Regions from separate parts of the Paenibacillus sp. JT31N17 genome, predicted to be linked through region 2. Evidence: riboswitches for the same ligand, from Rfam matches in the RefSeq annotation. Region 2 holds a riboswitch; each other region holds the start of a gene.
What was found. Region 2 has a riboswitch for thiamine pyrophosphate ahead of thiC (phosphomethylpyrimidine synthase ThiC). Riboswitches for the same ligand answer to the same signal wherever they lie in the genome.
Positions count from the first base shown of each region.

Region 1 (10,415 bases), on a different contig from region 2:
GTTAAAGCTTATGTCCGCTCTTTACTGCGGCCGCGTAAGCCTACCAAACCGAGAAGTCCAAGCAAACCAAGCCAGCCCCAGTCCATATCATTGTTGTCATCGGCTGCATTGGCTCTTATGTTGTTGGCTGTAGTTGTCCCATACGTATTCATTCTAGGGTTTGTGCCAACACCTGCGGTATTGCTGGTTCTGTCAACCATTCCATTGTCCGTCCCCAGGTTTGTACCGGGATACGTTGTGCTGTTGTTCATGTTGGAGCGGTTCATGTCATGAGCAGCAAAAGCTGGCACCAGCAGCATAACAGAAAGTACCGCACATACGAACAGGCTTGCGATCATCTTTTTCAAGAGAAGACCTCCATTTGGGATACATGATTGTGTTCCCTCTTGTTTTCTCCTCTTGGCGATGCTTTTATGCAAAAATTTAATCCAAACTTATCCGCTCCGTTGGATTAGCTATAGAAATCCCGTGCATTATGAAGCAATATGGAAGCTGCCTCACCGACAGGTAAATCTTTCAGGGAGGCGATTGCCATAGCCACGTCCCGTACCATGGCCGGCTTGGTGATTTGCCCGGTGAAAGGACCTTCGAACGGCCAGGGACCGTCCGTTTCCGTCATCATCAGTTCAATGGGATAAGCGCTCACCATCTGCCGGATTTCTTCTTCATAAAGCACATCCGGTGTTACCGACAGAAAGTAGCCGGCTGCACGCATCCGCTCCAAAGTGGCTTCGGAGCCTTTGAACCAATGGAAATGCGCTCGCCGGACGCCGTGCTTCTCCAGAATATCGCAGGCTTTGTCTCCATCCTCGTAGACCGCGTGCAGAACGACCGGACGGTCCAGTTCGGCAGCCAGAACGGCAAATTGATCAAGCGCCAGCAGATAAGGACTCTCATCAAAGTCCAATCCCGCTTCACGGGCTTCCATACGCGAATAATAAGGCAGCCCAACCTCCCCGATTGCAAAAACCTCATCGGCCAGATGGCGCTCTCTGATCCATTGTACAAGCTCCTGCAGCTGACCCTCGCCAGGAAGAAGCTGCTCGGGATGAAAGCCATAAGCCGGAATCACTCTTCCCGGATGCCTTGCGGCAATTTCCCGGTTTATTTTGCAGGAATCCAGATGCATGGATACGGCAACGACTGCGGCAATTCCGTTGTGGAAAGCTCCATTCAGCAAACTCTCCCGTTCCTCCGGCGCATATAAATCCACATGCACATGCGCATCGATATACAAGCCTTCGTTCAAGCCGGTATTCCCTTTCAATGCATAGCCTCCTCCTTGCGCTTGCTCTCAAACGTTCCATCCGGCTTGAGAAGCTCATAAATTTCCAGCTTCATGGCATTGAATACCGGTTCATTCCACAGCTGCTCCCCGCTGCGCGGGCGCGGGAAAGGAACCGCAACTTCCCGGAGAACGACGGCCGGAGAAGCCGACAGCACAATGATGCGGTCCGAGAGCAGGAGCGCCTCTTCAATACTGTGAGTGACAAACAGGACAGACCGGCGGTGTTCCTCCCACAGGGACAGGAGCCAGGTTTGCATTTGCAATCTGGTCAGCGCATCCAGAGCACCGAAAGGCTCATCCAGACACATCAGGGGCTGAGGGGAAAGCAAAGCACGCAGGAACGAAACGCGCTGCTGCATGCCTCCGGAGAGGACATGAGGATATGAGTCAGCCAATCCGCTTAGACCGACGCGTTCCAGCCAATCCTTTGCCAGGGTCCGACCTTCTCTGCGGGGGATGCCCGCTATGGATAAAGCAAGCTCAATATTGCCCGTTACGGTCAGCCAAGGCAGCAATGCAGCCTGCTGCGGCATATAAGCGATTCTGCCCCGCTCGCCGAGACTGATTCGGCCGTCAATCCGGATCTCTCCTGAAGAAGGCCGCTCAAGTCCGCCAATAATTTGAAAAAGAGTCGTTTTCCCGCTGCCGGATGGTCCAATTAACGAGACGAATTCACCTTCCTTCACATGAAAGGTCACATCGGACAATACAAGCTTGGAAGAGTTTCCTTCATTAAATCGCTTGGATACGGCCTTCAGCTCAAGCGCATTCCGGGTCATTAGGTAATGTCACGCTCCTTTCTCGGGTTTGCGCCTGCTTCCGCGCACCAGTATTTGCTCAGCCAAACTGATAATTCCAAACAGAATGAGACTCAGAACGACAATGATCGCGATAGCGGAAAATACATTAGCCGTTTGCCAGCCCCGTTGGGACACCAGCATAAAGTTGCCCAGTCCCTCGCTTCCGCCAATCGATTCGGCGTAGATTGCGCTGATCACGCTGTAGGAAGCGGCGATTTTCAGGCCCGAGAACAGATAGGATACGGCGTTGGGAAGCTCCAGGCGCCAGAACAGCTGGCTCTTGGACGCACCGATCATCTTCATATAGTCGACCAGCTTGGGATCGCTTTGCGTAAGTCCCGTAAGCATGGCTACAACAACGGGAAAGAAACAGACGAGCATGATCAGTATGAGCCGTGGGAGTATGCCAAAGCCAAACCATACCACCAGTAGCGATCCCAGTGCGATAACGGGCACATTCTGGGTCAGAACGAGCAGCGGGTAGAAACCGGCTTTGGCTCCCGGTATAAGATGCAGCAAAGCGGCGAGCATGAAGCCCGCCGCCGTTCCTGCCGTAAAGCCGAGCAGAGTTACGCCCAGCGTTGACAGCGTATGATGAAACAGACGCGGCGCCTCCGTGACTGTGTTGGACGCAATCGCAAGCGGAGACGGGAGAATGTAGGGCTCGATATCAAAAACAGCCACCGCCGCCTGCCACAACACAATAAAAACAGCCAATACAATTACAGGAGGCCCATATTTGCGAAGCTTACTGACCATCTGGATATTTCTCCAGCAGCCTGCCCATGGATGCGCCGCTTTCGGGATTATAGTACACCTTGATTTGTGAGATTACGGATGGGCATCCCATTATGGTCATCGCATCATTCATCTCCTGGACGATAGACAACAGATGATTCAATTCCCCTTCCATCGTCGTTTCAAGCGGCGCCACGCGGTAGGGCACGCCGGATGCTTTAATAATCTCGATGGCACGGTCCACATACGGGATGACACTTTCCCCTCCAGGTGTGTGCGGCAGTATTTGAATGCTTAATAAGGCGTTTGCCATGTCGTTTCCTTCCCCTCTCGCTATTTTGAGTTCCCTCCGGCCTTTATCGGCTATTCGGGCAAAAATTCATTTGTGAAGGCTTTATCCGCCTCGAGTTTTTTATCCAGCAGCTTATGCTCAAACATCCAGTCGGCATAATTCGTCCATACTTCCGGTTTTTGCTCGCCCCAGCGGGCTGCATCATCCCGATAGCGCGGGCTGAGCCATTTCTGGCTGGCCCGGACCAGATCGGCGTTCAGATCCGGCTCCGCCTTGATCAGAATTTCCGCCGCATCCTCGGGATGATCGATCGCAAAGATATACCCTTCGGATGCTCCGGCTACGAATGCTTTTACAATGTCGCTGCGCTCGGCAATCATCTTCTCATTCGTTTCCAGCACAGGCGTATAATAGTCCAGCTTGTCGCTGTAATCGGTCAAGTAAACCATGTTGATTTTATCCCCGCGAAGCTCGGCCTCCACGCCGGTCCAGGCATAATAGATCCAGGCAAAATCAATGTTTTTCTTCACAGCGGTGAAGAAATCAGCATCGCCGATGTTCACGATTTTCACTTTGCCCGCATCCGCCTTCTGCTCCTGCATCAATGAATCGATGACGGCCTCCTCGGCCGGAGAGCCCCAGCCGCCGTAGGTTTTACCCTCAAAATCGGTCGGCGTCTTGATATTCTTGTCCGCGGGCGAAGCGAAGCCCGAGGTGTTGTGCTGGATGACGGCGGCTATGGAAACCAGCGGCACACCCTGAATCCGCGCTTGTGTAATCCCTTCCTGATAACCTACTCCGAAATCCGCCGCGCCCGTGGCCACCATTGTGTCGGCACCGGCTTCGCCGGGTTGGATGATTTCCACATCAAGTCCGTGGTTTTTGAAAAAACCGTTGTCCCGGGCTACATACAGCCCCGTATGATTCGTATTCGGCGTCCAGTCTAGCACCACCTTCACCTTCGTTAAGGCAGCGGTCTGTCCGGCATCCGAGTTGCCGGATTGCTGGCTGGCTCCGTCCGCATCCGCACCGCTGCTGTTTGTACCCGCCGCATTGTCTGCCTGCTCCGTATTATTCTCTTTGGCTCCGCAGCCCGCAAGCGTGAGCAGCAGGACAAGCACCGCTATTCCCCATTTTGCCATTGTGAACCGTTTGTTAACTGCCATGATCTGCGCTGCTCCTCCCCAATATCGTTCAAATAAGCGACAACATCTTCACATACCCTGATTTATCCATAAGAAAAAGCGCCCTCCCGATGGAAGACGCTTGTAAACGGCTTTGTAAAATCCGCCCCCCTGCTTTCACTTAAAACCATGAAAAACGGGCTGCTACAATGCAATTCCTACGCTGGCATTATCCAGATCAGGTCAAAGGGTCGGGATTGTAACGGTATCCCCTCTCAGCCGGCCTACTCCAGCTCCCCATGTCATATTCAGTTATGTCGCACCTCCTATTATAGCAAACAATGCGCAAAATGCCACCTGAATGTTGACATATAACTGGTTGCTTGATCCGTTAAATATACGGGGGCCTTGGGGTGATTTAACAACAGTTTGCCTATCAGTCTCATAAAATCCGCAAATAGAGGCCATTCTTGGCCTACTCCATTACGGAGAACTTGGAATAGCATGTAAGATCTACGAGGAAAGGGGGAAATCAGCATGGGAACTTTTCTTGATCAACGCAGCTCGATGAATGCAAATGCTTCCGGCTCCATCAACGTTGCGCTTACAGCAGCTCCGGTATTGTTCGGTGTTGTTGGTCTGCAAACCCGCAGCGTAGCGAACCCGATTGTGGATCTGACAGGAACAATCGGATTTAGCGCTACTGCTCCAGGCTCGACCGTTGCTGTCCAGGTTGTTCGCGGAACCTTGATTACAGACACCATTATTTATTCCGCCATCTTCACAGCCGGTATTGCAGGCGCTAATACACGCAGCTTTACCGTACAAGACCTATTGGCACCCGCTGCTGCACAAACGACTTACTCTGCTTTTATAAACAGTCTCGCCGTTGGTGTATCACGGATCGGCCCCGAAGTATTCTGGGGAATTGCCTCTTCAACGGTCTAATTCTTCAAAGAAGCTATACGGCCTAGACCGTGTAGCTTCATTTTTTACCTATTTACGCACTGGAAAGGGTGAATTGAATTGATTTCGGTCAGTTTATGCATGATCGTGCGTAATGAAGAGAAGGTAATCGCACGATGTCTCGATTCGATTGCGGATTTGATGGACGAAATTATTATCGTCGATACCGGATCGTCGGATCATACGAAAGAAATCGTATCCAGGTATACGAATCATATATACGACTTCGAATGGATTCACGATTTTGCCGCCGCGCGCAATTTTTCCTTCAGCCATGCTACCAAGGATTATATTTGCTGGCTTGATGCGGATGATGTTTTGCTGGAGAAGGACCGTCAGGCATTCCTGAAATTGAAAGCCGGCCTGACTTCCGATTATGATACGGTCCTGATGGATTACGTCCTGTCCCGGGACTTTCAGGGAAATGCCCAGCTGTTTACACGCCGCAACCGGCTGGTTAAACGTGCGCGCAGTTTTCAATGGGTCAACCCTGTACATGAAGTGCTCGTTGTCGACGGCAAGGCGCTGTCTTCCGGCATCGAAGTTACCCACGCGCCTATGCGCGAGCATAAAGACCCGCTTCGGAATATTTCGATACTGGAAGAAACGATCCGCAAAGAACAGGGGAACATGAGCGCCCGGGTCCATTTCTATTATTCTAATGAGCTCATGGATCACAAACGCTGGGATGAGGCGATTGACAGCTATGAATCCTTCTTAAGGAGAGAAGTCGATTATTTTGAAGACCACCACGCAGCCTGCGGACAGCTTGCGCATTGTTATCATGCAAAAGGCGATGCGAAGAAGGAACTGCAGAGCCTGCTCAAATCCTTCGAGTATGACCTCCCCCGCGCGGATATTTGCTGCAGAATTGCCTATTGGCACGAGGAGCACAGCGATTACGAGAAGGCCATATTTTGGTATGAGATGGCGCTCGCACGGGAAATGCCCCCGAACCATTTCGGATTAATGAACAAAATATGCTGGACCTGGGCGCCGCACGTGCAGCTGGCAATCTGTTACGGGAAGCTCGGTCAGCTGGACAAAGCCTACGAACATACTGAAAAAGCTCTTGAATACTTGCCGGGCGATGCGAATCTGCTTGCCAACAAAAGCCAGTTGGAAGGCGCTCTCCGGTCACTGAAAGCTGCAGAAACCAAGGCTGCGGCAGAAACGGCGGCAATTAAAAACGAAGGAGGCGGATGATCCCCGTGAAGACGAGCATCATAGTCCTGACATGTAACGGACTCCCTTATACACAGAAGTGCATAGAGAGCATACGGGCATTTACGCCGCCGGATGCTTATGAACTGATTGTGGTCGATAACGGCTCGTACGACGGAACCGTGAAGTGGCTTCAAGATCAACCGGACCTTAAGGTCATCTATAATCAAGAAAATCTCGGTTTTCCGAAAGGCTGCAACCAAGGGATGGAGCTGGCCACGGGAGAGAATCTGCTCCTGCTCAACAATGATACGGTGCTCACGCCAAGATGGCTCGACCAGCTTCTTGCCTGCCTTTACAGCAGCGGAGAAGTCGGCGCGGTTGGTCCCGTCACCAACGCTGCCGCTTATTATTCGGCCCTTCAAGTGCCTTACAGCTCGTTGGATGAGATGATCCCGTTCGCCGAACAATATAACCGTTCTGATCCTTCGAAATGGGAGGAACGCCTCAAGCTGATCGGCTTTTGCCTGTTGATGAAGCGAGAGGTTTACGATGCCGTCGGCTTCCTGGATGAGCAGTTCACGCCAGGCAATTACGAGGACGACGACTATTGTCTTCGTATCCGCAATGCCGGCTACCGGCTTATGATTTGCACGGATACATTCATCCATCACGAAGGCAGCGCCTCATTCAGGGGTGACCCGCAGGCTTATTACGGGCTTATGCAAACCAATAGCCAGAAGTTTAATGAGAAATGGGGCTTCAGCCCGGAATATTCCCTGCTGATCCGTCATGAAATATTACAGCTTCTCGACGATCCTTCAGCGGAGCCGCTACGGGTGCTTGAAATCGGCTGCGCCTGCGGAGCTACGCTGCTCGAGCTTAAAAATTGGTATCCGAATGCCGAGCTGCACGGGATCGAGTTGAATTCGAGCGCAGCTGATATTGCTTCCCGATTAGCAAAGGTCCGCACCGGAAATATCGAAACAATGGATATCGAATATCCCGGGCTTTATTTTGACTATATCATCTGTGCGGATGTTCTTGAGCATTTAATGGAACCCTGGAATATTGTCCAGAAGGTACTTCCGCTTCTGAAAGAAGAAGGCAAACTGCTGGCCAGCATTCCGAACGTCGGCCATTATTCGATTATCCGCGATCTGCTGAAGGGGCAATGGAATTATACGGACAGAGGGCTTCTGGACGTGACGCATCTTCGGTTCTTTACCCGCTCCGGCATTGAGCGCTTATTCGCCGGAACCGGCTATGCCTACTTGCAGTTTCGCCGCAACATCATCCAGCCTTCGAAGGAAGACGAGACATGGATGGAGAACATGGCGGGTCTATTGGGCAGCGAGATGCATGAAGAATGGCGTACGTATCAATATTTGGTGAAAGCCTATAAGAAACAGCCGCTAATCACATCATCACGGACTGAAGCCAATGAGAGGCTGAAATCCGTAGTCCGCCGGATCGAATGGGATATTGAAATGGAGGATAGCCGTAAGGCACTGGTTGAAATGTTCCGGCAGCATGATGTAAGCGAACAGGATTTGGCCGAAGTTATCGGACAGGATCTTGTCTTTCCCGCGAAAACCGCTTCAATCGTCGCTGACATTCTGGTCGATAGCGGGATCTTTGATTCCAAGGAGGAGCTCCTCCAAAAACTGTTGAAGGAAATCGGCTGATATGAACGGTAAGGACCCGCGGAAAATTGCCGTCATCAGCTGTGTGAATAATGAAGCTAAATATGCGGAATGTCTGACATTCATTACGGCACTGAAGGTCCCGTCCGGGTTCACAGTCGAACCGATTGCCGTGAGGCAAGCCGAAGGTATGGCCGCCGGCTATAATCAGGCAATGGGCAGCACCGATGCCAAGTATAAGATCTATCTTCACCTGGATGTGCTCATTTTGCACCGGAATTTTTTTATCGACCTGATCAATTTGTTTGAAAATAACCCGGATATCGGGCTTCTTGGCGTTGTCGGCGCAAAAACGCTTCCTGTAAGCGGCGTCTGGTGGGAAACAACCGAGAAGGTCGGGAAAATCTATGACTCCATAAGCGGAAAAGCGGTGTTATCCGATTGGGGAGGGGTTGATGGAGCCTTAACAAGGGTTCAAGCGGTGGATGGCCTGCTGATGGCAACGCAATACGATATCCGGTGGCGCGAGGATCTATTCGGCGGCTGGCATTTCTATGATACCTCGCAATGCATGGAGTTTCTCCGTGCCGGTTATCAAGTCGCCGTTCCTTATCAACCAGATCCATGGTGCTGGCATGATTGCGACATCACGCCCCTCGGTGAATCCTATCGTCAAGACAGGAAAATATTTTGTCTGAATTATTTCCACCCGGAACAGCGAACATGACGATACTGCATGACAAACGACGAAGCCGGTCTCCTTCATGGATAAACCGGCTTCGCCGTTATGGGCAGACAGCTTAATTTTCTCTGAAAATATGGGACAGCTTGGATTTCACAATCTGTTTGGAGTCAAACTTTTTCTTGATTTTATGGGACCCGCTTATTCCAATTCCCAATGCCTCCCCGAAGTTCGCCTTAATCCATAGGAGCGCATCGACAAAGGCTTGCCCGCTTGGCGCCACTTCGATAAAATCCACGCCGGCTTCGAGGTTGAACCGGTCATTCCGGGGATTAGTCGAAACCAGAATGCAGCCGGTCGACATCGCATCGACAGCCGCCGTTGTGGGAAACCCGTCCAAGGCAAACTGATCGACCGTACTGCAGTTCAGAAATACATGCGTTTTCTCGTAAACGGATTTTAATTCTTCCGGACTTAATACCCCATAGCAGGTATAGCTCGTATTCTTCAGCAAATGCAAATGATCATGCCAGTCGCCCACCAGATTCAAATGAAACCCATCCGGAAGCCCGTTGAAGGCCTCGGCTAATAAAGGAAATCCTTTTCTTACGGAATTATAAGCGCAGAAAGTTAATTGTATCGGGGAGCTGATGGATTTCTCCGAATAGTTATACAAATCGGTATTAATGACAACCGGATGGTACAGACTCCCCGGAACAGCCTTCAGCACTTCCTCTATATTTGTGAACACCGTCGAACTATGCCGGGCCGCGATGCGCAGAAACTCCGCTTGTGTCCATGGGACAAGCCCTCCCCCGGGATATATCGTCGTATGGAGTCTGATTTTCCGTTCATCCATAAACGGCTTGATGTTCCAGTACGGATTCGAGCCAGGCATGTAGCTTCCATCCGGCAGAAAGCACTTGCCCAACAAGCTTAATGTAAGGTTTAGAAAAACACAATAAACATCGGTAATGCCCTCCGATGCCGCAATCCGGGTAAATTCGGAAAAGGGATACACAGGGGCGGGAAAGCTGTCATCAAACGGTTCAGCCGCAAAGAAAAGCGTATCCGGTTTTTGGCTGAACAGCTCCATGCTTTCCCAATAACGGAACCCGCTCAATTTCCATGGGAATCTGGTATCGATCACAGCCAGACGGCGCGAAGAGGATAGATAAGAAGAATCCTGCCCTTCTGCTGTCATGGAGCGCTCTCCTCCAATCCGGGAGATACCGCAAAGAGGACCGTCTCCTGCGCATAGATCGTATAATGTCCCAAATAAAAGCGGTAGCCTAATTGCAAGTCGTCAATATATTGTGCAATATCCCCGAAATCGCTTATTTGATGATAAAGGGTGATGGCCAGCTTTGGAGTGAACGCCTCCAACGTCTTCCTGGCTCCCTTCAAGGCGTTCAATTCGGCGCCTTCGACATCCATTTTGATAAAATCGACCTTTTGAATACTTCGTTCCCGGACCAGATCGTCGATTGATAGAGTCAACGTCTCTTCACAGGCCTCCGGAATTCTGTTAAACGAAACATAACTGGCCGGTCCCTGATCCGCATAATACAGCAATTGTTCCGAATGGCTCCAGACAGGACGATCCACGATTGAAATACAATCTTGAAGCTGCGCGTTCATGGACAGGTTGCGTTCCATAATCTTCAAATTGCTCGGTATGAACTCAATTGTATATACATGACCCTCAGCCCCGA
Region 1 covers NZ_JBWDNP010000003.1:460,899-471,313, reverse strand. The annotation lists gene AC0YOB_RS13980 (WGxxGxxG family protein) at 9-338, opposite strand; gene AC0YOB_RS13975 (TatD family hydrolase) at 452-1,267, opposite strand; gene AC0YOB_RS13970 (ABC transporter ATP-binding protein) at 1,264-2,067, opposite strand; gene AC0YOB_RS13965 (ABC transporter permease) at 2,077-2,847, opposite strand; gene AC0YOB_RS13960 (thiamine-binding protein) at 2,837-3,139, opposite strand; gene AC0YOB_RS13955 (ABC transporter substrate-binding protein) at 3,190-4,260, opposite strand; TPP riboswitch at 4,441-4,552, opposite strand; gene AC0YOB_RS13950 (hypothetical protein) at 4,780-5,190, shown strand; gene AC0YOB_RS13945 (glycosyltransferase) at 5,269-6,414, shown strand; gene AC0YOB_RS13940 (glycosyltransferase) at 6,420-8,060, shown strand; gene AC0YOB_RS13935 (glycosyltransferase family protein) at 8,062-8,745, shown strand; gene AC0YOB_RS13930 (glycosyltransferase) at 8,819-9,904, opposite strand; gene AC0YOB_RS13925 (FkbM family methyltransferase) at 9,901-10,415, opposite strand, start outside.
Region 1: linked by a shared signal. The riboswitch ahead of AC0YOB_RS13955 (ABC transporter substrate-binding protein) and the one ahead of thiC (phosphomethylpyrimidine synthase ThiC) in region 2 are both predicted to bind thiamine pyrophosphate.

Region 2 (10,415 bases):
CCGGACGCCTGGACAAGCTCACGATCAATCCGGACAAGGTGGGCAAGTATCTCTTTTACGTTAAGGTGACCGAGGAATTTGGCCGGTGGGGAGATACTCTGGGGACTGCACAGACATTACTGACGCTGGATATTGTGAATAATGCGCCGGAGGTTTCGTTTGAGGTTGAAGGGAAGAATCCTCAGCCGGATTTGAATCCTTCCACTACCATTCGCCCGGAAGTGATGATCAACTGGCCGGTCTATATCACCAACGATACAAAGGAGGTATACAACAAGAATTACTTATGGCAAGCGGTCGGCGGCAGCCTTGTAAGTGGAGAAGGCCGAAACTTTGGCGGCTCACGGACCTACACATACTCGGAGACGAGCAACTTCGACACCTTCCTGAAGACCTTTGATATGAACAATAATGGATTCGGGAATAATCGTCTTTCACCCTGGCGAGCTGCAACCCGTTTTAATACCGGTATGACGGACCTTCTCATTAACAAAAACGGGACGCATGTACAGTTCGATCATGGGACATCCCAAATCAGGTCAAACAAAAAACTTCTTTATTTTGATGAAAAGCAATACTTGAATGGAAAAGTCATCACGACTCTCTATGCGTTGGACCCTAAGAAAGTTTCTCCGCAAGAATCGTATATGGACAGCAGCAATTTTAATTTGCTCTACCGTTACACCAATGGTTCCCCTTACGTTTTTACGAAGACCTTGCCGGGAACCTACTTATTAGACAAATGGGAATTGGCTGATCAGTATATTTATATCCAGAATAACGATACATTTACCGTGCTGAATGCAAGAACAGGTGCAGAAGTGGCAACGAAAAATGCAGCTGATATGGGACTGAGTAATACGGTCAACGGAGTCAGCAACTGGACCATAAGCCATGCCAACGGAAACAAAATTATGGTCCGCCGGGACAATAATAGTAATCAAAATACAACGTGGACCACCCAATGGAGAGAAGTTGGCCCGGATCTGTCGGTTGCTGAAAAACCTGACTGGCTGATACCGGCTTCGCGTTCTTCCATTCAGGAGCTAAACTTGGTTTACAAAGTATTATTGCCGATCTATACCGATCCTGCAGGAGCCTTATATACGTATCAAGGCTATGCCTCAACAGGCCCCAGCAATACTTATTTCCGCGACATGAGCGTCACAAAGTACAATCCGGATATGAGCTTAGCCTGGAGACAATACTTGACGGCTGCAGGAGAGCCCGGCTATACCGGCCAAGATATCAATGGAGGCGGCAGCAGTATCACGCGCTATAGCGGATTTGCCATGAACCCCTTCAATAATGAAATAACCGCGAGCAATTACGAATATCCCAATACGTACTTCACCGTCTTGAATGCAAGTGACGGCACACCAAAGAGTCGAATGGCTCAGAACGGCATGACAATACCAACCTATCGATTTGGAACGGATGGCGATACCCCCTACACCATGGATTGGAACGGGAACTATATAGCAGGTGCCAATAAATCCATGACTGCAGACGGGTATACAACCGATTTTGAGATCGATAAAGGGATGGGTGATTGCGGAACGAAGCCAGTCAACATTTACGATCAAAACGGCGCACTGATTGTCCAAAACGGTTCAGGGTGCAACTGGGGTAATGGCGGTCAGATCATGGGGGAATATTTTGGAGATGGAGCGTTCTTCTATGTTCAATATGAATCCGCCAGGGATCAACCTTCATTAGGCGTTGCGATAGGCACGCCCACCACCACGCCGCTTGTTAAAAAGACGTTTACGAACGGTCAATATGTATCTGACCTTTCACTCAACGATGTGGAGATGAAGTTCAGCTTCCGAATGGAGGACATAGACTACGACCGGGAGATGGCCGGCTTCTCCTTCCGGATGCAGGATACACGAAACCGGTACGCGGTGGAAACCGATGGCCATGTGTTCAATCTGGTGAAATACGTGAACGGCGCACCGACAATGCTGAAAGCAGGCTCGTATCCGTTTGAATCAAACAAAAGCTATGCCCTGAGGATCAAGACGGTCGGCAGTCAGATCGATGTGTTCCTCAATAATATCCCGATTCTGACCGTGGCGGATGGCAGCTATGCAGAAGGGCGTTTTGGCTATTTCAGCGACAAAGCCTATGTCGTGTTCAGCGCCTTCACGTACAAAGCGATCCAGAATAAAATTGAATGGTCGGACAGCTACGCGATATGGGATGCAGGCACAGCCACGGCGGAGGCCGCTTACCATAACATTCAGTTTCTGGATCCGGAGGGCGATCCCAAGGCGGGCTCCTACCAGTGGAGCATTCAGCATACGCCGCGTTTCATCAACAATCAGGGCGTGTCGGCCATGAACGGTCAAACCTTCAGCTCCGAGCGGCTGACCTTCGATAAGGTAGGGGATTACATCGTTACGCTGCGGGCGAAGGACGATCCGCACCCGAGCTATCTCTATTCGGATATGACCTTTGACGAATACCGTAAAAACTCGAATCCGTTTGCGAAAAGAGTGACCGTTCACCGCAGGCCGGTCTCTCAGTTTATGGCCGTTCCTGCAGCTGACGGCAAACTGATCTGGACCGACAGCAGCTATGACCCGGACCGGTATGCCAGTCCTGACAATTACTCAACTGAACCGTCCACCATTGATTACCGGGCCACCCGGGGAATCCTGGAGAAGAAGTTCTACTACGCCACCCCGTCGGGGAGCATTGTCTACGAAAAGCTTGTAACTCCGCAGGAACGGGGTTTATATGAAATTGGCATGGCTGTGAAGGACGAATATGGCGCATGGTCGGATTACACCGTTGTATCCCTGGATATCTCCACCATACCGACACCCAATACGCCGCCGGTTCCCGGATTCACGACGAGCTATGTGAATACTTTCCGCAACGTTCCGGTTGTTATGAATTCTGCGGCCTATGACGCCGAGGATGGCGGACGGGAGAACCTGCCGCATGCGTACTACATTCGCAATATGACAACTGGCGATGGGGAATTATTGCAGAGCACGTCACGGACATTCTGGAGCAAGGTGTTCAACACACTCGGCACCTTCAATATCCGTCAGGTCGTGCAGGATTCGGCAGGAGCCGAGGCGCAGTACAACGGGCAGGTCACGATATACAACCAGATACCGCAAGCCCGGATCATAGTGCCTGAAAGCACGGATCAGAATAATCCGGCGAAGCTAACGGAATTCCGGCCGGCGTTTCAATGGAATTATGCGGATGCTGACGGAGATTTGCAAACCCGATACCAGCTTCAGATTTTCAAATATGGCGGAGAGCTGTATCGGGATACGGATATCAAGCCGGGCCGGGAACTCTCTTGGCGGCCAACTGTCGACCTGCCTGAGCATGTGTACATGTATGTCGTAGTCCGTGTGTATGACGGCTATGACTGGAGCAATTGGAGCGATCCGAAATACTTCTATATCGAAACGAACCGGCCGCCTGCAGCCGATTTTGACTGGACCCCCAAACCGGTGTATGAAGGGGATTCGATCCGGATTGGCCATACCATTGACGATCCCGACCTGGATACTTTACAGGTTATCTATATTGTCAAGGATCCGGAGGGAGGCTCACAAACCTTCAGCTCCTTTCTCAATAGTCCCTATGGTCACACCGGGCCAGGTTTTAGAGGAGACAAGGCAGGGATCTATAAGGTCGAGCTTACGGTCCAGGACGGCGAAGCGCCGCCGGTATTGGTGCGCAAGGACATACCGGTGCTGCCGCTTGACGTCAAGGGTCAGGTGCTTCATACGGATTTGTGGGACCAGCGCCGGAGAGAATACAATATGAATCAAAACGGCGATGCAGACAGCCCGCGCGGTTATGAGGTCTTTTGGGCAGGTGAGAAGTTTTTGCTGCATGCCCAAACGACCGATACGGTAACAACTACCCAAGCGGATACTGTTGAGGTGACGATGAACGGCTTCACGACCCATCTGGATACCGCGAACGCACGGCGGACCAGCTGGAGCGGGAGTATGTGGGATGAGAGCTTCGAGAAGCTGGAGGATGGACCGCTGACGTTTACGTTCACCTCTACTTACAACAACGGGACCATGAAGACAGACTACGTAACCGTCACGGTTGCAGGCAATGTGCAGCAGACGGTTGGCATTCATCGAAGAAATTGAACATTATAAGTTGACTCCGTGTGCGTTCACGCGATATAGTCGTACTAGGAAATCCACTAGGGGCGCCCGCATGGGCTGAGATAAAGCGCTGATCGCTTTGGTCCCTTTGAACCTGATCTGGGTTATGCCAGCGTAGGAAAGTGGGCTTGTCTGTGCGATTATGGGCTGGATCTATGCTGTTGTCTTTTCGCATAGACGGGATGCCTCACTTATTCGGATAATGAAGCATGGTCTTCATGCTCCGGATGGAAATTGCCGCATTCAAACCGCTCCCATGCCGGAGCGGTTTTTTTAACTTTATAGAATTTATAAGCTTCACTCCTATAAATTTCTATACGGTCCAAGGGAAGAAATTTGCTCAGCCGCAAAGGACGGCAGAACGGATTCTTCCTGGTTCGCTCCAGCATGATAGTGTGTCAAGGAATGCTGTCGGTGAACGGGCTGAAGCCTGCTCATACCGGGAACTAATAGGACAGGGAACTGCCTGCCCTTTGCTCGTTCCAATTTTTCCGCACCGTCTATGCCGCTGTCCTTGCGAGCCTCCTAGGGGATTATCCAAATTACCTTGGGAGGTTTTTTGATATGACGATCATGGCTGGAGCATTGCCGGGCAGTCGCAAAGTGTATGTGCAAGGAAGCCGTTCGGATGTGCGGGTGCCGATGCGGGAGATTGAACTGTCGCCAAGTATCAGTAGAAGTGGCGAGGTACAGATAAACGAACCGGTTCGGGTATATGATTCCAGCGGTCCGTACACGGATTCCGCTTATCGGGCCGATGTGCGGAACGGTCTGCCGGCGCTTCGCCGGTCATGGATTGAAGATCGGGGAGATGTGGAGCGCTATGAAGGGCGTGTGATTCAGCCGCTTGATAACGGTTTCCACTCGGAGAAAGCGGCAGGCAGCCAGGGAGCAGAACCGTACCCGGCTTTAAACCACACACCGCTAAGAGCTGTCCGCGGCCGCAATGTGACCCAATTATTTTATGCCCGCAGGGGAATCATTACGCCGGAGATGGCGTTTATTGCTGTTCGTGAAGGGGTGGAGGCAGAGCTTGTGCGAAGCGAGGTAGCGGCAGGAAGAGCTATTATACCGGCGAATATCAATCATCCCGAAAGCGAACCGATGATTATCGGGCGCCGCTTCCACGTCAAGATCAATGCCAACATCGGTAATTCAGCCGTTGCTTCGTCCATCGAGGAGGAAGTGGAGAAAATGACATGGGCTACCCGCTGGGGCGCCGATACGGTCATGGATCTCTCCACGGGCAGGAACATTCATACAACCCGCGAATGGATCGTGCGAAACTCGCCGGTTCCGGTCGGCACAGTGCCTATCTACCAGGCGTTGGAAAAGGTGAACGGAAAGGCGGAGGATTTGAGCTGGGAGGTGTACCGCGATACTCTGATCGAGCAGGCCGAGCAAGGGGTTGATTATTTTACCATTCATGCGGGTGTGCTGCTGCGGTACATCCCGCTTACGGCCAAGCGGGTAACAGGGATTGTTTCGCGGGGCGGGTCGATTATGGCGGCATGGTGCCTGGCGCATCAACGCGAGAATTTTCTGTATACGCACTTTGAAGAAATTTGCGAAATTTTGAAACAGTATGATGTTTCATTCTCTCTTGGCGACGGGCTGCGTCCGGGCTCCATTGCAGATGCCAATGACGAGGCTCAATTCGGGGAGCTGGATACTCTTGGCGAGCTGGCTCAAGCTGCATGGAAGCATGACGTGCAGGTGATGATAGAAGGCCCCGGCCATGTACCGATGCATCTGATCCAGGAGAATATGGAGCGTCAATTGAAGGTGTGCCGGGAGGCGCCGTTCTATACATTGGGTCCGCTGACGACGGATATTGCTCCCGGCTACGACCATATCACTTCGGCTATCGGGGCGGCGATGATAGGCTGGCTTGGTACGGCGATGCTCTGTTATGTCACACCGAAGGAGCATCTGGGACTTCCCAATAAAGAGGATGTGAAGGAAGGCGTGATTGCGTACAAGATCGCGGCGCATGCCGCTGATCTGGCGAAGGGGCATGCGAACGCGCAAATACGGGACCATGCGCTTTCCAAAGCGAGGTTCGATTTTCGCTGGCGCGATCAGTTTCATCTCTCGCTTGATCCGGAACGGGCGATGTCCTATCACGATGAGACGCTTCCTGCAGATGCGGCCAAATCGGCCCATTTTTGCTCGATGTGCGGTCCGAAGTTTTGCAGCATGCGAATCACACAGGACATCCGCGAGCAGGCTGTTCGGGACTTGGAAGGAGAAGATAATGCAAATCGGACAGGATTTGAAGCACAGCTTTAGTAGGCGGTGTTCCTTCTTTTTGCGATGCTGATTGACTTCGTCCAAAACGGCATGCAGACCGCCCCGCCACCCCTGTCATGCCGCCTATAGACGCGCCGGGCGGCTTCAGTTTAAGTTAAAGCGGCTGGTAAAATATTGAACGATAGCGTTATAATAATGAACAATCGCTCTTGAGAAAGGATGCTGCTGTCCATGCCCGTCACCTCGCATCTTCTTCGACTAGAAACTCCGATTGATCATCAGATCTGGGAGGAGACGTACGGCAATCCCGAGCTGTATCAATGGTTTCTGGAACATAAACGATAAGCAGGTCAGTGCCGCCGGAATCAGTTCCGGCGGTCTTTGTCTACCGGTTCCGTACATCTTTGACATGCAGACATTCACCCTATTGCAATAAAGACGGAGAAAGCCGTTTCTGGCAGGAAGGTTTATAATGAGCAGACAACCACAATAAGGATGGTGGAAAACCATGATTACACACTATGCGGGGCTTCAGCTGAACACGGTATCGATTCCAAGCGCAAGGCAGTATTATCATGAACGTCTGCTGCTGCCTATTGTGGAAGAATCCGAGAGCCGCATTGAATTCCGGATCACGGAGCACTGTACGATTGTATTTCAGGAGGCATATGAGCCTGTTGCTCCGGCGCATCTGGCGTTTGAAGTTCCGTTCTCGGAATTCGACGCTCTTGTCGCCTTCCTGAGGAGTCGGCAGGTCATGATCGAGAAATGGCCGGATGGCAGAGAAGTGGATCATTTTGGAACGGGACAAAATATTTACTTTCGCGATGGGGATGGAAATTTGCTCGAACTGATTGCCCATCCTTATATCAAGGAGGATATCGTAGCCCCCTCCGGCGCTCTTCGTGTTCTTTATATGCGCGAGGTCGGATTTCCCGTCGAACATGTGAAGGCATTCCGGGAGCGGCTGCAGGACATGTTTGATTTTAAGCTGGATAAAGTCTACGATAATTTCACTTTTGCCATCGGAGGAACGGCTCATTTCGTGCTGACCGCCAAGCAGCGGCGATGGATTCCGATCTCCATGCTTGCGCTGCCTCCCCGAATGCTAGTAACATTGGGAGTCTCGGACGAAAGTTACATCCAGGTGGTGCGCAGCCGTCTGAGGGAGGAAGAAATGGTTTCCGCCAATGATAGAGAGCTTCATATGATCATCAATGATTACCAACTGTGCCTGCGGGTTGCAACAGGCTTCGGGAAGAATCTGCCGGCGCTTCTTCATTTGCCGCTGTCTATAAAGGATTAACGAGAAACGATAGAGGGACTGTCTATGATAACCAAAGAGGATTTTTTTAAGCGCAAGGCAAAGGAAACGGGCGTCAAGCTGAATGAGATTCAGCGGCAGGCGGTCCTTCAAACCGAAGGCGCGCTGCTGCTGCTTGCTTCTCCCGGCTCCGGGAAAACGACTACCGTCATCATGAAGATCGGCTATCTGATCCAGCAGAAAGGGATCGCTCCGTCGCGCATTAAGGCGGTCACGTTCAGCAGGGCGTCGGCGCTGGATATGAAGGAGCGGTTCAAGCGGTTTTTCCCGGAGCTTGCGCCAGTCGATTTCTCTACCATTCACAGTCTCGCATTTGAGATTGTCCGGGAGCATTTTCAGCAGACCCGAACCGCTTATCTTATTATCGAGGGCAATCAGGAAGGCAGGGAACAGGGCGGAGAGGATTTTGACCCCCATCAGCTGCATAAGAAGCTGATTCTGCGCAATCTGTATCAGTCGATTGCCGGCAATACGATAACGGAGGATCAAATGGAAGAGCTGACTACCTATATCAGCTACATCAAAAATAGAATGATTCCCAGCGACAAATGGGCACAGGTGCCCTGTGAGGTGAAGCAGGCCGATCGTATTCTGATTGCCTACGAGGAGTTCAAGCGCTCCGGCTCCGGCAAGCTCCTGCTGGATTTTGACGATATGCTGACGACGGCTAACGAAGTGTTGAAGATGAACCGGGAGCTGCTGCATAAATATCAGCAAAGATACGATGTCCTGCTGACGGACGAAAGCCAGGATACCTCGCTTGTTCAGCATGCCATTATCGAGGAATTGGCAAGAGAGCATGGCAATATATGCGTGGTAGCCGACGACGACCAGTCGATTTACAGCTGGAGGGGCGCAGAGCCTTCTTATTTGCTGCATTTCAAAGACGTTTATCCGAATGCCGTGATCCTGTACATGGAGCAAAATTACCGGTCTTCACGGGATATTGTGGATATCGCAAGCGGCTTCATCAAACGGAACAAGAACCGCTATGACAAAAATATGTTTACGGACAATGAAGCGCATGAGCCGATCGCGATCCGCAATTTTACCGATTATAATCATCAATCCAAATATGTGGTGGAGCATATCCAGCAGCTTACTGATCTTCGCGAGGTGGCGGTGCTTTACCGGAACAGCTCCTCCTCCATCATGCTGATGAATGAATGCGAACGGGCCGGAGTGCCCTTTTATATGAAGGATTCGGACAACCGGTTTTTCTCCCACTGGATCGTCAAGGACATGCTGAATATCATGCGGATGTCTTATACGGACAAGCGCTACGATCTTCTGGAACAGGTGTACACGAAGCTTAACGGCTATATTACGAAGCATCAGATGGGCGTGCTGCGGGAGATTCAGAATAATGAGTCGGTTTTCGACAATTTGCTGAGCTATGTGGATCTCCAGGAATATCAGCGCAAGCCGATTCTGGAATGCAAGGAAACGCTGCAGCAGATGAAGGGCATGCCGCCGCTTGAAGCAATCCGCGTGATCCGCACCAAGCTGGGTTACGATAAGGCGATTGACAAGATGGTGGAGCGGCTCGGCTTCAGGAAGGATTATTTGATCGGCAATTTGAACACGCTGGAAGAGATCGCGAGCACGCTTGGGAGCATGGAGGACTTTGCCAAAAGGCTCAAGCATCTGGAGGCGGTGATGAAAGCTTCCAGCTTCAACAAGAATCAAAATGCCGTGACCTTCTCTACCTTCCACAGCGCCAAAGGACTTGAGTTCAAGGTTGTCTATATGATCGATCTGGTCATGGGGGTCATCCCCTCCGCCGAGGATATCAAGCAGCAAGCGGAAGGCAATACCGGGCCGATGGAAGAAGCCGTCCGGTTGTTCTATGTCGGCATGACGAGGGCCAAGCGGCATCTGGAGCTGATTACCTACAAGTACCGGGACGGGGTGAAGATGGACGAGTCGTTGTTCGTCGGCGAGGTTCGTACGCTTCAGAATCCGGCCAAGCTGACGGTGAGGACCGAGGAGCCGCAGTCTCCGGCGGACCCCAATGCGCTCAGAGAGCGGAAGGAGCTGGTGATCGGCAGGCTGGTCGAGCACCGGGTATTTGGCCGCGGAGAAATAATGAAGCTGACGGATGAGCGCGTCCATATTGAGTTTGGAACAGGCGTCAAGGCATTATCGCTCCAGACCTGTCTGGATAAAGGAATCTTGACGCCGGCATTGTAGAAGATGCCTGAAGTTTTATGACACCGGCGAAGTCGCTGCTTCAATTCTGGCTCAAATAAAAACAGGCATAGGTTGACACTGATAATCATTATCAACTAATATAGAGGTAATCCTTTACATATTAAAAAGAGGCAAGGAGCTGAAAGTATCCATGTTGCCCGATTCCTATATAAACAGGCAGCCTTTCCCGCTGCATTTCTCCTCGGTCAAGGTGCGCAGCGACCGGACCGTCGTAGCGGCATCGCCCGGGCAGGGGATTTACCTGAAACCCGCGAACGAAGATTGGCGCCTTCTCTCGGACGGCCTTCCGGAAGATACGACGGTTAACCGGCTGCAGATGTCCGGGGGCGTCACCTATGCCTGCACGAATAAAGGGTTGTACCGGCTTAAGCTCAAGCAGTGGGAATACGAGGAAGTCGGTCATCCCTGCTATCAGTATAAAGAAGAATGGGGTTACGGCTTCGCAGCTACCCAGTCCGGCCTTT
Region 2 covers NZ_JBWDNP010000002.1:351,588-362,002, forward strand. The annotation lists gene AC0YOB_RS09130 (hypothetical protein) at 1-4,142, shown strand, start outside; TPP riboswitch at 4,191-4,298, shown strand; gene thiC (phosphomethylpyrimidine synthase ThiC) at 4,725-6,452, shown strand; gene AC0YOB_RS09140 (VOC family protein) at 6,922-7,719, shown strand; gene AC0YOB_RS09145 (ATP-dependent helicase) at 7,744-9,930, shown strand; gene AC0YOB_RS09150 (hypothetical protein) at 10,082-10,415, shown strand, end outside.

Region 3 (10,415 bases), on a different contig from region 2:
TGGCCCCTGTACAACCGGAAGCTTGACCAGGCGTGTCGCCTGGACCAGCGTGACCAGCCCCGCCGCGATGAATATCGCGTTGACCATATTGGCGGCAAGGGCCATCGGCAGACCGATCAATGCGGCCACAAATACGGGATCCAGCCATACATTGGATACAAATACATGCTGCAAGCCATAAAGAATATTTTTATGCGCCGGAAGCTTCTCTTCCACCCCGACACTCAGATAGACCGGCTCCTGATCGGGCAAGTCCTGCGCGCTTTCTCGTTCCTTCATGCTCATAATTCTCCCTTTCCTGCATTAACCTTGGAATGTCACTTGAAGCTGGATTCGCCTGAAGGGCTGACAATAACTTGTTCATCCCTTCCCGGGCTATCCAAGATAGCGGTGGTAAAGGCCTTTGGCTTCGGCCTCATCGCTGGTGCCGTGCACCAGCACCCTTCCATCCTGGAAGAGCACAAGCCGGTGAGGGGCAATATGCAGCGTGACCAAATATCCGTTGAACTCTACGCGCCCCTGCTGCGCCAGCTTGGCCGCTTCCGCTTCCAGGTCGCGTTTCACGGGAGCGGGCGGACGGATCTGAACGGTATCTCTTCCGCATAACACCGCTGTTCTCGTATGGTTCGATGCCGACAGGAACGGGTAGGTCGGCCTGCTCCCGCAGGAGAGGCAGTGCTCCTTCTTCAGCTTCTCCACCGCGATGGAGGAATGCTGGTTGTTCCACAGATCGAAGGAGGTCAGCCTGCCGCGAAGCGCTTGGCGCCCGCCTGTGAGCAGCTTAAGCGCCTCCGCCGTCTGATAGGCGACTACCATCTGCACCGCAGGGCTGATAATGCCTGCCGTGTCGCAGGTCGCTCCCCCAAGCGGGACGGTTTCGAGCAGACAGTTCAAGCACGGCGTTTCGCCCGGAAGGATCGTGTAGGTGATGCCGTAGCTGCCCACACAAGCCCCGTAAATCCAGGGGATACGGTGCTTCTGGGAAATATCATTGATAAGCAGCCGCGTGTCGAAATTGTCCGTGGCATCGATAATGACATCCACTCCCCGGACCAGCTGCTCAATGTCGCGGGTCGTCACATCCATGATCAACGCCTCGATCTCAACCTCCGAATTAAGCGACTGGAGCCGCTCCTTCGCGGCAATCGCTTTGGGCATCCGCCGCTTCGCGTCCTCTTCGCTGAATAATTGCTGACGCTGGAGATTGCTCCACTCCACATAATCGCGGTCCACAACCGTCAGCTTCCCGACACCCGCGCGCACGAGCGCTTCGGCGTTGCCCGTGCCCAGCGCTCCTGCTCCAATAAGCAGAACATGCTTGCTTCCAAGCTTCTCCTGCCCGGCCGTGCCAATGGGAGGAAACAGCTCCTGCCTGGAATAACGCCCGTTCAATTGGAGCTCCAGCCTTCCATCGGGCTGCTGGCCGACGCATACCGTTTCTTCGGAATTCTTCCCGCCTCGAAGCCAAGCCTTCCCGCCTCAATGGCAAGCTTCATCGCCAAGGCCATCTTGACAGGATCCCTGGCGCCGGAGACCGCCGTGTTCAGCAGCACGCCATCAGCGCCCATCTCCATTGCAATCGCAGCGTCCGAAGGTGTCCCGATTCCCGCATCCACGATGACAGGAACGGTCGCCTGTTCAATAATGAAGCCGAGATTCAGCGGATTGATAATCCCAAGACCTGTGCCGATCGGCGATGCGCCCGGCATGATGGCATGCACGCCCAAATCCTGCAGGCGTCTGGCCAGCAGAACATCATCTGATGTATAAGGCAGAACGGTGAACCCTTCGGCAAGCAGCATCTCGGACGCCTTCAGCGTCTCGATGGGATCGGGCAGCAGCGTCTTGAAGTCGCCAATCACCTCGACCTTGATCATATCGCAAAGCCCGGAAGCTTTGGCCAGTCTGGCAATTCGCACCGCTTCCTCCGCGGTCTTGGCCCCTGCCGTATTCGGCAGCAGCGTGTAGCGGCTCACATCCAGCATCTCCAGAAAATTGGGCTGGCCCGCCTCAAAAATATTCATCCTTCTCACGGCGAACGTCAGAATCTGCGATTCCGAAGCCTCGACGGCCTGCTTCTGGATTTCAAAATCCGGGAACTTCCCTGTGCCGAGCAGCAGCCGGGAATGAAATTCATGCGCTCCAATCTTCAACATATCAGCCACCTCCTACAAAATGGACAATCTCAATGCGGTCTCCGTCCGACAGACGGGTATCCTGGTGAGCGGACTTTTCCAGAATGCTCTGGTTCCACTCTACGATTACTACCTTCTCCTCCAAACCGAAATGACGGAGCAGGTCGTGCACGGATGCTAAAGTACCGGGCACTTCGACGTTCTCGCCGTTAATGTGCAAATTCATCCTGGTTCATCGCTCCTTTCATGTCCATCTGCCGGTCCAATCGAAAAGCGTCGAGATAATCGGCCTCTGCCGCTTTTCCCTCCGCCCAATCAGCGGCCAATTGCCCGGTAATGGGACTAAGCAGTATGCCATTGCGATAGTGGCCGGCCGCCACGTACAAGCCACGCAGCTCTTTATGCTCCCCCAGGAAAGGCAAACCGTCCGCAGTCTGCGGCCGCAGTCCCGACCAGGCTTTCTCCCATTCCGCATGCACAATATCCGGAACCAGCAGCTTGGCGGCTTCGAGGAGTTTGCCAATCCCCCCCAGCGTGACTTTGCGGTCATAGGAATGCTCTCTCATTGTGGCTCCGACAATAAGCCGTCCGCCCTTCTTGGGAACAAGATAACAATCATGGCTGAATATCGTCGCCTGCACCAGCGGCGCATGGGTAAGCACCGAGAAGCATTCTCCCTGAACAGGGAAAACAGGGCTTGAAAGTCCAGCCTGCTCCATAAGCGGCCCGCTCCAGGTGCCGGAGGCAATGACGATGCGGCTGCCGTACAAGGTTGTGTCCCGGGTCCGGACGCCGCATACAGAGCCCTGCTCCAGAACAAGCGATTGCACCTCCGCATATTCCCGTATATCCGCTCCCAGCGCCGCGGCCGCCTTGGCAAAAGCAAGGGAAAGCTCCGGGGCAAGCACATGCCCGTCCTCTTCAACAAGCATGGCGCCCAGAATATCCGGGGCAAGCGCCGGCTCGAGCTTGCGAACCTCATGACCGGTCAACCAGCTTGCCTGTTGCCCCGCTTTGCACTGAAATCCGATCGCATGCTGAAGCTCGTTCATCTGCGCGACGGTTGTGGCGATGCGCAGCAGCCCCTTGCGCTCCAGTCCGATATCAATTCCGCTGAGCTCTCGAAGCTGGGCGGCAAGTGAGGGGAAGAGCGCGCGGCTGCGGAGGGCCAGGTCGAATAAAGGCCCCGCTTCGTTGATTTCCGCCTGTGCGGCAAGCATGCCGGCAGCGGCACTGGAGGCCTGCCCGGCAAGCCGGTCACGCTCCAGCAGCACAACCTTCATGCCTCTTGCCGCCATATGGTAAGCGACCGAGCTTCCAATCACCCCGCCGCCCACAATGATCGCATCAAAAGTATTCGTCATCTGATTCGTCTCCTCGTCTGTTCAAAGCTTCGGCGTACTGCAAGGCGGCCCGCAGAGGATCCGCCGCCTGCATAATGCCCGACAGCACCGCTACACCCGCTGCTCCTGCTGCCCGGACCTGCTGCACGCGCTCCGGATTAATTCCGCCAATGGCGATTACGGGTATATCCGCGCTCCGGACCATATGCGCCAAAGCGCCGATCCCTCTCGGCTCCTGCCCCGGCTTGGAAGCCGTTGGGAATATATGGCCATAAATCAGGAAATCCGCCCCCTGCTGCCGGGCCAGGACAGCCTCCTCTGATTCATGCACGGAGCAGCCCAGACGAAGTCCGGGAAAAGCCATTCTGGCTTCCCGTACGCCCAGACTGCGGTAGGATAGCTGAGCGCCCTGCAGCCGGGCGGCCCATGCTACATCGATACGGTCATTAATCATTATTTTCCCGGCCGGAACGCCTTCGGCCAGCAGAGCTTGCACCCCCTGCCACAGCTCGGAAGCATTCCTCGCCGGTTCCCGCAGATGAAAGGAAGTCACATACGGATGAATCTTCCCGGCAGTCTTCGCATAGGCTTCCAGATCCTGCCGGCCATCCGAAATTACATGTAATTCCAGTGCCGTCAAACTATCACCGCCCTCCCAGACTACGGTATGGATAAAAACACAAAAAAGACCGCCCTCCAGATAAGAAGGCGGCCCTGTTCAACTAGGCAATAGCATACTTATTCATATGCCGATAGACCAATCGTGAGACCACTTCCCTACGCTGGTATTACCCAGATCAGGTGCAAAGGGTTTGAATTCATCTTCAATCTCAGCCATTCGGCTCCCCTAGTGATACATCCTATGCAATTGGCTTTATACTATCACGAATGCTAGAAAAAGCAAATAAAAATCTGTTGAAAGGCTGCAAATATGCGGGTCCAACCTTATACAACCAGGTAAAAGCCGCATCTGAAAGGGCAAGCATTGCGGAAATAATTATCCTCTCAATACCCGCCGGCATACGGGCTTTTCGGCTCTGCTCCCTGATGGTCGAACTTCGCCATATAAGCCCCTCTCTTCTCGACTGTTTCTGCCGAGGAACTCATCGCCTGCTTCAGATCCCCTTTATGCACGTCATTCACGATCCAGCGCTGTCCGAACCCGGCATGCACCACTTCGTCGGCCCAGTCAAAATCCTGGAAGGTCGTCATGAGCGGATCCCGGGCAATGTCGCGGCAAAATTCCCATTCCTCGCGTTTGCCAGGCGGATACTTCATCGCCGCTTTCTCGATGGCAATCGTCAGATGCGTATAGGCCTCGTCCGGCTCGAACAGCTGCAGCGTCATGTCCAGCCAGCCCGTCCAGTTCGGCTTGTCGTAAATATCATAGCCCTTGACCCGCAGCGCCGCTTCGCCGAACCAGGAATGTCTGACCTCGTCCCAGGCATGCCTGGCGGTATCGAGGTAGAACTCCCAGGGCTTGCCTTCGGATTGAAAGTGGACGCAGGCAACCGCTTCCGCCGGAGACATCTCGAAGAAGCGCGTAAACATCATCATTTCGAATCGGCCCGCCTCGGAGTCCTCGAACTGAAATTCCTTGAATTTGCTCACTGCGCTGCGGAACCGGCCGTCGCGCGTGCTGGAAGCAGGCAGCTCGAATGGCTGGGCGGCAACCGCAAGCTCGGGATCGGGCTCCTCCTTGGCGAGACCCCCGTCAATGCCTCCGGCTGCAGCCAGCAAATTACGAAGGTATCCGACCCAGCGGTCGGCATCGGCCACCGCTTTCTCAGTGGACTCGGCCGAGAAATGCCGCACGGCCTCATTCCCCCACTCCAACTGCTCCTCCCGGTCCATCAATTGATGCTTCAATAAATGAATCGTCGGCTCATCGACAATGGGCTGGGCGCTTGCCATATATGCCCGCGCAGAGCGGATTTGATCCGGTTTCACCACCTCGAACAACGCTCTCATCAGCTGCAGCGTATCCGCGGATTTCAGCACCTCGTCCATCAGCAGCTCCAGATTCGGGTCCGGCGACTTGTCGAAGGCCGACGAGCTCATTCGGAGCTGCTTGCAGCGGCTGCGCAGCTGATCGCAATGCGAGGCATCCTGCCACATCAGGCGGGAGAGCGCCCCCTTCACCTCATATTCGGGACGCGCCACCATATGCCCGGCCTCAAGCTTCATCAATCTGCGGTCCACATAGCCGATTCGATGCAATTTGTGGGATGATTCCGCTACCGACATGCCTACTTTGCCATAATTCTTGATTCCCATAAATGGATGCAGCATATAAATATTCCTCCCCGCAAATAAAAGTACTCTATTAACCCTTCAATCCGGTTGTAGAAATTCCTTCTACAAAATGCTTTTGCGCCAGGAAAAAGATAATCATGCAGGGCAGCATCGTCAGTAATGACATCGCCATGATCTGATTCCATTGAATATCATAGGTGGCGTCGATTGACATTCTCAGCGCCAGTTGAAGTGTAAATTTGCTGACGCTGTTCACATAGATCAGCGTGTTGAAAAATTCATTCCACAGCCAGATGAATTGAATTATACTGACGGAGAACAGCGCAGGCTTGCACAGCGGCATCAGGATCCGGGTCAGAATCGTAAAGGAATTGCAGCCGTCTATTTTCGCCGATTCATCCAGCTCGCTCGGCAGACCGCGTATAAATTGAACCATCATAAAGATGAAGAACGGATATCCGCCGAGGAAAGCCGGAACGACAAATGGCAAATAGCTGTCCAGCCATCCGAAATTCCGGAACAGCAGGTAACGCGGAATGATCAACACCGCATGGGGCAGCATCAATGTTGCTATCATGACTGCCAGCAGCACCTTCTTCAGCGGAAAGTGAAACCGTGTGAATCCGTAGGCGACAAGAACGCTTGAGACGACCGTACCGATGACAGTGGGAACGACCAGCAGAAAGGAATTGGCGTAGAACGTTCCGAACGTGAATTGACCGGAGCCCTTCCAGCCTTCCACAAAACCGTCCCAGATCACCCGCTTCGGAATTAATCCGATTGAAGTATAAATCTCTGCATTGGACCGGAAGGAAGCCGCCGCCATCCAGAGCAGCGGGTAGATCATAATAAAGCCGAATACGATCAATACCAGGTAAGCGCCGATTTTGGACAGATTCTTCATCATTTGCCACCATCTTCGTAGTACACCCATTTGGATGAGGATTTAAAAATAACCAGTGTAAAAATCATTATAATGACGAACAGCACCCAGGATTGTGCCGACGCGTAGCCCATTTTAAAATACTTGAACCCGTTCTCATAAATAAGCAGCCCGTACAGGTAGGTGGAATTCAGCGGTCCGCCGCTTGTAATCACCATCGCCGCGGTAAACTCCTGGAAAGCGTTCACCATCTGCATAATGAGGTTAAAGAAAATAATTGGCGTAATGAGGGGAAACGTGATGCTGACGAACATCCGGGACCGGGATGCCCCGTCGATCCGCCCCGCTTCATATAGCTCGCCGGGCACCTGCTTCAGCGCCGCGAGGAACAGGACCATGGACGATCCGAACTGCCACACTGTCAGCGCGCTGATCGTATACAGGGCAATATCCGGACTTCCCAGCCAATCGATCGGAGCGATGCTCAGCTTCCCCGTCATCTGATTGACCAGCCCTTCCCTGGAGAAGAGATATCTCCAGAGCAGAGCTACCGCGGCGCTGCCTCCCATAATGGACGGCAGATAATAAATGGTACGGAAGAAATTGATCCCTTTCAGCTTCCTGTTCAGAAGAATGGCAATCAAGAGAGCGAAAGCAAGCTTCAAAGGGACCGCGATGACGGCATAGATAAAGGTAACCTTCAACGATTGCAGAAACAGCTTGTCACGGGTAAACATCTCGATGTAATTTTGAAGACCGACGAAATTGGGACTCTTGAACATATTCAGATCCGTAAACGAATACAGCAGGGATGAGATAAACGGATATAATTCGAAAATAGCAAACCCGAGCAGCCATGGGCCGATATAGAGAAAGCCCATATACTTCCATCTGCGGTTCCTGCTTTTTTTGGGTGACTTGAACTTCGCATTCGCTGCAGAGGCATTGGATACTGATTCATTCACAAGCTCTGTTCCCTCCTTTGCCCGTTCATGGATGAGTCCAGTGAATTATTGATGACTTTTGATTTCCTCCAGCTTGGCAGTCAGTTCCTTGATAATCTCGTCGGCCGCTTCTTCCGGTGTGCTCTTGTGATAACCAAGCTTCTGCATGATGTCGGTGGCAATTTTGATCAGCTCGGCATTGTTGGTAATTCCGTTCTCCGGCTCGCCGCTTGTTTTCAGTGCCAGCTCCGTCGCATCCACGATAACCGAATCAAGCTTGTCCGCGCCTTCCAGCGCATCCAGAGCGGCTGAGCTTGCCGGTACGCCTCGTACATCTCCGAGAATAACGGCCGCATCTTTATCATTAAGCAGCCAATTCATCAATTTGGCCGCTTCCTCTTGATGCTTGGAGCTCTTCGCAATGGAGAGCAGCTGTGATGGACGATTGACCACCGCCGTCGTCAGCGCGCCTTTCATTATAATTTCAGGCAGCGCCCCCACTTCGAAATCGACCCCATCCTGCAGTGAGGGAATGGTTGAAGGCCAGTTCTTCGTCATCCCGAACTCTCCCTTGAACCATTTCGGATGCTTGTCCAGATTGTCCTGATAAGGGGCGGATTCCGCAAAAGGCTGAACAACGCCGGCGTCAAGATATTTCTCCAAATATCCCAGCGCCTCGACGGCTAGCGGTTTATCGAAGCCCAGCGTATAATCGTCCTGAATAAACTGCTTGCCTGTTTTCTGCCTGACATAGGATTTGAACATGGCCAGGAAGGTGTTCGGCCCGGCATTCAGCAGCACATCCGCACCGCCGCTCTCATCGTGGACTCTCTTGCCGATTTCGAGCAGATTGTCCCAATCGAATTGTGTGTCTTCCGGTATGTTGTATTTTTGAAAAAAGCTTTTGTTGTAGGAAATGATCATTCCGGTCGACCCCGTCGGAAGGCCCTGCAGCTGATTGTTCAGAACCGAATAATCCTGCAGAAATTTCTCGTCGAAGGTGGACAGGTCGATAATATCCTTGAATGTATTCAAATCTGCGAACATGTCATCCTGAGTGGAAAAATCGTAAATCCAGGGCTGATCCACCTGAATGAGGTCAGGCGCAGTCCCGCCGGCCAGCTGTGTTTTCAGCTTCTGCTCATAGCCCTCGTATCCGCTGTATTCAGCCTCGACTTTGACATTCGGATTCAGCTCCATATACTTCTCCAGTGCGGCCAGTGTCTGCTCATGCCGGGCATCGCTGCCCCACCACAGGAAGCGAAGCGTCACCTTCTCCTGCTCGCCTCCCCCATTACCGGTTGACGAACCGGAATTGCCGCATCCGGCAAGCGCAAACGAACCAAGCAGAAAGACGCCGAGCAGTAAAGCCATCCCTTTTTTCATCATATTGCTTACAACCCCTTTTCTTTTTTTTTTGATTGATCAGCAGCATATACTTTTTCTTAGTGACACTTTATCAATTCATGGCGCGATTTGGTATGCACCGGACTCGCGTTTATACCCCTTTGTTTTAGAAGCTTTGGGAATCGTTCCCCATAAAGGGGCGTTATTTTAAGAAAAGGGATGCCAGCTATAGATAATCCGCAAAGCATTCTCCCTCCCATGCTATAATCAGATTAAAACGCTTGCATAATACGATAGGGAGACCCGAACATGTATCAATTGCTTATCGTGGACGATGAATATGAAATCCGGCATGGCATCAGCAGCTATTTTCCATGGGACGAGCTGGGATTCCACGTCGCGGGTGAAGCGGAGAATGGACTGGAAGCGCTCAACTTTATCCGCGGCCATGCGGTGGATGTTATATTATGCGACATTAAGATGCCGGTCAAATCCGGACTTGAGCTGGCGAAGGATCTGAAAGCGATAGGCGATCCGACCCGGATCGTATTTTTGACCGGACACAAGGAATTCGAGCTCATCAAGGAGGCGCTGGTTTACGGTGCCAGAGATTATATCGTAAAGCCGACCAAATACCAGGAGCTGGCCCAGGTGTTCCAGAAATTAAAAATCGAGCTTGATCAGGAGCGGCAATCCGAACCTGTTCATGAGGATGACCAGGACAGCGATATCATGATCCGAAAAATGAAAGACTATGTAAAGGAGCATTTTCAGACCGTTCAATTAAAAGATGTCTCCCGGATTGTCCATATGAATCTGTATTATATCAGCACCTATTTCAAAAAGAAGACCGGACAGTCCTTCAGCGATTATGTTCTTTCCGTGAAGATGGAGAAGGCTGCACAGTATTTGTCGGACCCCCGGTACAAGACGTATGAGGTGAGCGAGCTGGTGGGCTACGGCAATCCCAAAAACTTCTCCAAAGCGTTCAAGTCCTTCTACGGAAGAAATCCGAGACAATTTCGAAGCGGCCAGTAAGAGAGGAAGCCTACGATGTGGAAGCAGAAATATATGTTCAAAAATCTTCTTTTCTTTCTGGTGCCTTTAATGGTGCCTATTCTTATTTTTGGCGCTTTTTCGATACTGATCACCCAGCATTTCATCAAAAATGATGTAAACCAGAAAAACTGGAGTCTGCTGGCGCAAACAAGAGACTCTTTGGAACTGATCCTCAATGAGATGGATACGCTGTCTTTAAGCTATCAGGCCAATCACAACATCTCCGTGCGCCTTAAATCGATCCTGAACGCAGCCCGTCTGGAGTACGAACAGGTTCTGCAGCTGGAATTATTCATCAATTTCCTGAGCTCTCCGGCTAATGCGCGCCCTTATATCGATTCGATTTATGTCTATTACGACAACCCCGCCGGACGGGTGCTCACCTCGACCGAGGGGCTCGCCACGATCGGCAATTTCTACGATACCGATTGGTTCCGCTCCTATCAGG
Region 3 covers NZ_JBWDNP010000001.1:64,766-75,180, reverse strand. The annotation lists gene AC0YOB_RS00345 (uracil-xanthine permease family protein) at 1-279, opposite strand, end outside; gene AC0YOB_RS00340 (thiazole biosynthesis adenylyltransferase ThiF) at 376-1,392, opposite strand; gene AC0YOB_RS00335 (thiazole synthase) at 1,389-2,156, opposite strand; gene thiS (sulfur carrier protein ThiS) at 2,158-2,361, opposite strand; gene thiO (glycine oxidase ThiO) at 2,345-3,499, opposite strand; gene AC0YOB_RS00320 (thiamine phosphate synthase) at 3,483-4,118, opposite strand; TPP riboswitch at 4,236-4,337, opposite strand; gene AC0YOB_RS00315 (hypothetical protein) at 4,484-5,770, opposite strand; gene AC0YOB_RS00310 (carbohydrate ABC transporter permease) at 5,805-6,641, opposite strand; gene AC0YOB_RS00305 (carbohydrate ABC transporter permease) at 6,638-7,582, opposite strand; gene AC0YOB_RS00300 (ABC transporter substrate-binding protein) at 7,628-8,950, opposite strand; gene AC0YOB_RS00295 (response regulator transcription factor) at 9,218-9,946, shown strand; gene AC0YOB_RS00290 (histidine kinase) at 9,962-10,415, shown strand, end outside.
Region 3: linked by a shared signal. The riboswitch ahead of AC0YOB_RS00320 (thiamine phosphate synthase) and the one ahead of thiC (phosphomethylpyrimidine synthase ThiC) in region 2 are both predicted to bind thiamine pyrophosphate.